2 regions of the Plantibacter sp. CFBP 8775 genome follow, and region 2 is predicted to be linked to the other one. Evidence: predicted binding sites of a transcription regulator. Region 2 holds the regulator's gene; the other holds the start of a gene.
The links. Region 2 encodes HrcA, which represses chaperone genes, less so after heat shock. Its sites were predicted from a motif close to TTNGCACTCGNNNNNNNCGAGTGCNAA; they were not measured.
Positions count from the first base shown of each region.

Region 1: groES (co-chaperone GroES) is a predicted target of HrcA. The motif match lies at 1,494-1,520, and genes of this name have one in related genera.

Region 1 covers NZ_JACYNV010000001.1:1,424,471-1,427,879, forward strand. Annotated here, with positions in the region: gene IFR14_RS06790 (DUF4190 domain-containing protein) at 1-194, shown strand, start outside; gene IFR14_RS06795 (class I SAM-dependent methyltransferase) at 233-1,438, opposite strand; gene groES (co-chaperone GroES) at 1,597-1,893, shown strand; gene rarD (EamA family transporter RarD) at 2,089-3,027, shown strand; gene IFR14_RS06810 (ABC transporter substrate-binding protein) at 3,215-3,409, shown strand, end outside.
Region 2 covers NZ_JACYNV010000001.1:2,097,890-2,101,298, forward strand. Annotated here, with positions in the region: gene IFR14_RS20885 (DUF4870 domain-containing protein) at 51-608, opposite strand; gene hrcA (heat-inducible transcriptional repressor HrcA) at 825-1,847, shown strand; gene dnaJ (molecular chaperone DnaJ) at 1,902-3,023, shown strand; gene IFR14_RS09970 (16S rRNA (uracil(1498)-N(3))-methyltransferase) at 3,025-3,409, shown strand, end outside.

The sequences.
Region 1 (3,409 bases), 670 kb from region 2:
TGTCGGTCTTCGTCGGTTGGGGCTTCCCCCTGTCGATCGCCGCGATCGTGCTCGGGTTCGGAGCCAGGCGTCGCGAGCCGCAGGGCCGAGGTCGCGCCCTCACCGGCCTCGTGACCGGGTTCGTCGGCCTCGCCTGCTCGGTCGGCTGGCTCGTCTACAGCGTCGTCGTGATCATCGGCTACGTCTCGACCTGATCCTCCACAGGCGCTGCGGCCCGGCGGACGCCGTCGGGTCAGGCGTCGGCGGCCGGCGTCACCCGTTCGACGAGCAGCGCACTGTGTTTGCCGGTGATCCTCGTGAGGATGATCGTGGCCGAGCCGTCGCCCTTGAGCGCGAGACGCTTCCGGAACGCCGCGGGGTCGACGTCGACGCCGCGTTTCTTGATCTCGAGGACGCCGATCCCGCGATCACGCATGGTGCGCTTGAGGACCTTCTCGTCCATCGGCAGCCGTTCGAGGACTCGGAAGGTCGTGGCGAACGGCGAGCTCGTCGCGGTGTCGGAGGTCAGGTAGGCGATGCCCTGGCCGAGCATGCCGGCCTCCAACCGGATGGCGAGGTCGCCGATGAGTCGGGCCCGGATCACGGATCCGTCGGGTTCGTGCACGTAGTCGCCGAGCTCCCGCACTGGGGCGTCGTCGGCGTCGGCCTCGGCGTGCAACTCGTGGTGGACGCCGTCCGCGAGGAGGAGCGCGGACCGTCGGACATCCGGACGGGCCAGCGGGCCGAACCAGAGCGCCATCTCGACGAGCTGTCCGTCGACCGACACCCACTGCGCCTCGGCGTCGTCGGGGATGAGGGAGCGGTCGAATCCGGGCCCGAGCTTGACGCCTGTGGGAAGGCGGGTCGCCGCACCGAAGACCAGGTCGAGGGACGGGGTGTAGTCGGCGGCACTCGACAGCCGCGCGGTGTCGGCGTGTCCTGCGGTGCGCCGCGCGGGATCGAACCAGACCGCGTCGAAGTCGTCGAGGGAGACGTCCTCGGCGGCGGCGTTCCGCACGGTCGCCGTGGGGAACGGAGCGAGGTTGTAGCTGGCGATGGCCGCGGTGACCTCGTCGATGTCGACCGCCGTGACCTCCAGGTCGAGCGAGGCCATGGCCATCGAGTCGGCGCCGATGCCGCTGCCGAGGTCGGCGATCCGCGTGAGGCCGGCCCGGGCGAACCGCCCGGCGTGCAATGCGGCGACGGGAAGGCGCGTGGCCTGTTCGAGCCCGGCCTCGGTGAACAGCATGCGGCCGGCGAACGGTCCGAACTTCCCGACGGCCTTCTGCCTGAGCCGCGACTGCGTGAGGACCGCCGCGACCAGCTCGGGGGAGTGGCCCTCCTTGCGCAGGCGCCCGACCAGGCGGACGGCCTCGTCCTTCGTCGGGTAGGGAGGGAGGGCGTCGAGGAGCCTGAGGCCGTCGGCCGTGAGGAGTTCGACGAGTTCCGAACGGTCCATGGTCAGCGGGCCTCGGGCGGAGCTGGATGCATCCGGCAACGGTAGCAGTCGCTGATTGGCACTCGCATTGCATGAGTGCCAGAAGATGCCTACACTGGAATCAGCACTCTCGCAGTGTGAGTGCTAACCACGTCTTCGTTTCAAGAAAGAGGTCAACCGTGTCGGTCTCCATCAAGCCGCTCGAGGATCGCATCGTCATCAAGCAGGTCGAGGCAGAGCAGACCACCGCTTCCGGTCTGGTCATCCCCGACACCGCCAAGGAGAAGCCCCAGGAGGGCGAGGTCGTGGCGGTCGGACCCGGTCGCATCGACGACAACGGCAACCGCGTCCCGCTCGACGTCGCCGTCGGCGACAAGGTGATCTACTCCAAGTACGGTGGCACCGAGGTCAAGTACGCCGGTGAGGACTACCTCGTCCTGTCCGCGCGCGACGTCCTCGCAGTCGTCGTCCGCTAGTCACCAGCGCACGGATCCGGCGGCCCAGGCCGCTCAACAGCCCGAATGGCATTCGCCGTTCGGGCTGTGTCCGTTTCCGGAGGGTGTCGCGGGGAGTCGCGGGTCTAGCCTGGACCAGTGCAGAACCCCAGCGATCCAGCCGACGTCGACATCCACCCCGTCACCGTCGACGGGGGAGACGACCGACGTGCGAGTGTGGCCGTACCCCAGCAGGGGAGCCGGTCCGGACTGCTCTCGGCGGTCGCCGCCTACTGCCTCTGGGGAGCGCTCCCGCTCTACTTCATCGCCCTCGCACCGGCCGGAGCCTTCGAGGTCGTGGCGTGGCGGATCCTCTTCTCCCTCGTCTTCTGCGCCGTCCTCATCCTGGCGACCCGTTCCTGGCGTCGACTGTTCGGCATCCTCCGCCAGCGCCGCATCGTCCTGACGATGGGTCTCGCCGGAGCGCTCATCTACGTCAACTGGCAGACCTACGTGTACGGTGCGCTCAACGGCCAAGTGGTCGAGGCGTCGCTCGGGTACTTCATCAACCCGATCGTGACCGTCTTCCTCGGCGTCTTCTTCCTCCGTGAGCGGCTGCGTCCGGCCCAGTGGGCCGCGGTGGTCGTGAGCGTGATCGCGGTCCTCGTCCTCGCGATCGGGCACGGCAGCGTCCCCTGGATCGCCCTCATCCTGGCCTTCTCATTCGGCCTCTACGGCTACATCAAGAAATTGGTGGGCGGCTCGGTCGACGCCGTGTCCGGGTTGACGCTCGAGGCCGTGTGGCTGATGCCGGTCGCGATCGCCCAGCTCATCGCTGTCGGCGTGACCGGTGGGCTGACCATCGGCACCGCGGGAGTCGGGCACGCCCTGCTGCTCGTCGGCGCCGGCGTCATCACCGCCGTCCCGCTCCTGCTGTTCGCGGCGGCGGCCCGCCGCCTCCCGCTCACCTGGATGGGTTTCATCCAGTACTTCGCACCGATCATCCAGTTCGTCGTCGGTGTCGCCGTCCTGCACGAGGCGATGCCGCCGGAGCGCTGGTTGGGCTTCGGTCTCGTGTGGCTGGCGCTCGCGATCCTCACCGTCGACATGCTCGTCGCCTCAACGCGGGGTCGTCGGGCCGCCGGGGCCGAACGGCGCCGCTCGACGCGGGTCTGAACAGCGGATTCCAGCGCTGATCGCGCGACCACTGCAGGAAAAGCGCGAAACAGGCCGTCCTGAGGTAACGATTTGGTCGTGTTACACGCTTGTAACGTCAACGACATTGTCCAGCGCACGTGCAGCGGATAACTTGACTCAACGGCAGCCCCTGGAGCTGCCACTCTTCTGACAAGCAAGGAGTACCATGAGCGTCTTTTCGAAGGCCACGGCCGCTCGCTCCCGCCCACGTTCCATCGTTCTCGGTGGCATCGCACTGATCGGAGCCAGCGCGCTGGTTCTGAGCGGTTGCGCCTCGAGTGGTAGCGGCGACAGCGGCAGCAGCAGCAAGCCTGCTGGCGACCTGACCCTGAAGCTCGGCACGGCGTTGCCGCAGACCGGT
Region 2 (3,409 bases):
CAGCCCCGCCCGGCGGACCGGACGGGGCTGTTCTCTTGCGACTCGACGGATCAGGCCTTGATGAACTGGATCGTGAGCGGGTAGCTGTACAGCTCGCCCTTGTTCGCCTTGATCGCGGCGATGATGCTGAACACGATCACGACGACGTACACGGCGATGATGATGAACAGACCCACGACGACGATCGTCAGGATCGAGCCGACCACCAGCGCGATCAGCATCGTCAGCTGGAAGTTCAGCGCGGTGAGCGTGTGCGCCTTGATGAACGGGCCGCGGTCCTTGAGGACCAGGTAGCCGATCAGCGGCGGGATGAATCCGAAGAAGATCCCACCGATGTGGATGAGCGTCGACCAGAGCTTCTCGTCCGACGGGCTCATGGGCTGAGCGGCGGCGTACGGCTGCTGGTACTGCGGGGCGCCTGCGGGCGGCGGCGGGTAGGAGCCTGCAGCGGGCGGCGGCGGCGCGTAGCCACCGGCGGGCGGGGGCGGGTAGGCGCCTGCGGGCGGCTGCTGCGGAGCTGCGGGAGGGGGCGTCGCGCCGTCTCCTGCAGGCGGAACCGACCCGCCCTTCGCTGGGTCGACGGGCGGCTGAGCGTTCGGATCGGACATCTTCGCACCTTTCACGGAGAGTGATATTCAATTGGTCCAGCTGAGCGTATCGCACCAGGTGTTGCTCATCAGGGACCCACGCCTGCGGCCAACGGTATTCCCGCGGCACAGGGCCGCGCAAGGGACGGCTGCGCGGAGGCCACGATATGATTGGCAGTCAGGGTCTTCGAGTGCTGATGGTCGGTGCTCCGAGGTGGATGACGGGAGGAGATCGAGATGGTGTCGGATCGCGGTCTCGAAGTGCTCCGCGTCATCGTGCAGGACTACGTCGCCTCGCGTGAGCCCGTCGGTTCCAAGACGATCGTCGACCGCCACTCCTTCGGGGTCTCCGCAGCCACCATCCGCAACGACATGGCGCAGCTCGAGGACGAAGAGCTCATCGCCGCTCCCCACACCTCTTCCGGCCGGGTGCCGACCGACAAGGGCTACCGGATGTTCGTCGACCACCTGGCCGACCGCCGTCCGCTCAACAACGCCCAACGGACGGCGATCGAGACCTTCCTCGGCGCGTCCGGCGACCTCGATGAGGTCCTGCACCGCACGGTGCGGCTGCTGTCGCAGCTGACGAACCAGGTCGCGCTCGTCCAGTACCCGATGTTCTCCCGGGCACGTGTTCGGCATCTCGAATTGGTGAGCGTCACCCCGAACCGTGTGCTCGCGGTCATCATCCTCGACAACGGCCGCGTCGAGCAGCGGCTCATCGAGACCGAGAGCCCGGTCGACGACGACCTCATCTCGCGGCTCCGCTCGCTGTGCAACGAGGCGGTCGCGGGCCGTCCACTCCTCGACGCCCACGACGCGATCGGCGACGTCCCCGCCGACATCGCCGACCTCGACCGCGCGGCCGCCGTCCGCATCGTCGACGCGGTGCGCGAGCAGCTGTCGGCGCAGCGCCAGGACCGCCTCGTCATGGCCGGCGCCGCCAACCTCGCCCGCACCGAGGACGACTTCCCCGGCAGCATCTATCCGGTCCTGGACGCCATCGAGCAGCAGGTCGTGCTGCTCCGGCTCTTCGGTGAGATGGAGTCCGAGCGCGACAGCGTGGTCGCCAGCATCGGGCGGGAGAACGCGTCGTTCGGCCTCGAGACCACGAGTGTCCTCGCCGGGAACTACCGTTCCTCTGGTGGCGAAATCGCCCGGCTCGGCGTCCTCGGCCCCACGAGAATGGACTACGCGAGCAACATGGCTGCGGTCCGCGCCGTCGCCAGGTACCTCTCGCGCATCCTCGACGCCGAGTGACGCATCCTCGTCGCGTCCCCCAACACCTTCCGCACCTCGAACGAAAGGCCCTCAGTGGCTGACTACCCCGACCACTACGCAGCACTCGGTGTCGCCAAGGAGGCGACGCCCGAAGAGATCAAGAAGGCGTACCGCCGCCTCGCACGCGAACTGCACCCCGACGTGAACCCGGGTTCCGACGCCTCGGAACGGTTCAAGGAGGTCACGCACGCCTACGACGTGCTGAGCGACCCCAAGCAACGCCAGCAGTACGACCTCGGTCCGCAGGCGGGTGGGTTCGGTGGCGGCGACGCCGGGTTCGGCGGCTTCGGCGACATCTTCGACACCTTCTTCGGCGGGGGCGGCCAGCAGCGCGGACCCAAGTCCCGTCGCGCACGCGGGGAGGACGCCCTGTTGCGCGTCGAGCTCGACCTCGACGAGGTCATCTTCGGCACCCACCGCGACCTCGAGGTCGACACCGCCGTGCTCTGCAGCACCTGCAACGGCTCCTGCTGCCAGCCCGGCACCTCACCGGTGACCTGCGACATCTGTCACGGCACCGGCTCCATCCAGCGGGCCGTCCGCTCGCTGCTCGGCAACGTCATGACCTCGGCGCCCTGCGGCACCTGCCGCGGCTACGGCACGATCATCGCGACCCCGTGCGTCACCTGCCAGGGTCAGGGTCGGCTCCGTGCTCGCCGCACCGTCTCGGTCGACATCCCGGCCGGTGTCGACACCGGTCTGCGTCTGCAGATGCCGGGGAGCGGCGAGGTGGGCCCGGCCGGCGGCCCGAACGGCGACCTCTACCTCGAGATGAAGGTCAAGCACCACGACGTCTTCAGCCGCGACGGCGACGACCTGTTGTGCACGCTCGAAGTCCCGATGACCGACGCCATCCTCGGCCGCCAGGTCACCGTCCACGCGCTCGACGGCGACGTCGAGGTCGAGCTGCGACCGGGCGTGCAGAGCTCGGAGGTCATCACGGTCAAGGACCGCGGCGTCACCCGCCTCCGCGGGAACAGCCGGGGCGACCTCAAGATAGGCGTCCAGGTCGTCACCCCGACGAAGCTCGACCACCGCGAACGCGAGCTGATCAAGAGCTTCGCCTCGGGACGACGCCAGGGTGCTCCGGCGCTCGCGCAGTTCCAGCAGGGCCTGTTCGCGAAGATCCGCGACCGCTTCCACGGCGTCGGTTGAGATGAGTTCGCTGTACCTCCGCGAGGATCTCGAATCGACCGGTGTCGGCGACTCGGTGACCCTCCGCGGGCCCGAGGCGAAGCACGCCGTCGCCGTGAGCAGGCTGCGGGTCGGCGAGACCACCTCGATCGGCAACGGCCGGGGCCTGATCGCGACCGGACCGGTCGTGCGAAGCGAGCCGGGCGAGTTGGAGATCCGCGTCGAATCGGTCGTGGTGCACCCGGAGAACCGTCCCGGGCTCGTCCTCGTGCAGGCGCTGGCTAAGGGCGATCGCGACGAACTCGCCATCCAGGCGGCGACCGAGCTGGGTGTCGACCGCATCGTCCCCTGGAGCGCCGAGCGCAGCATCTCCAGGTGGCAGGGCGACAAAGCGGTCAAGGGCCGTG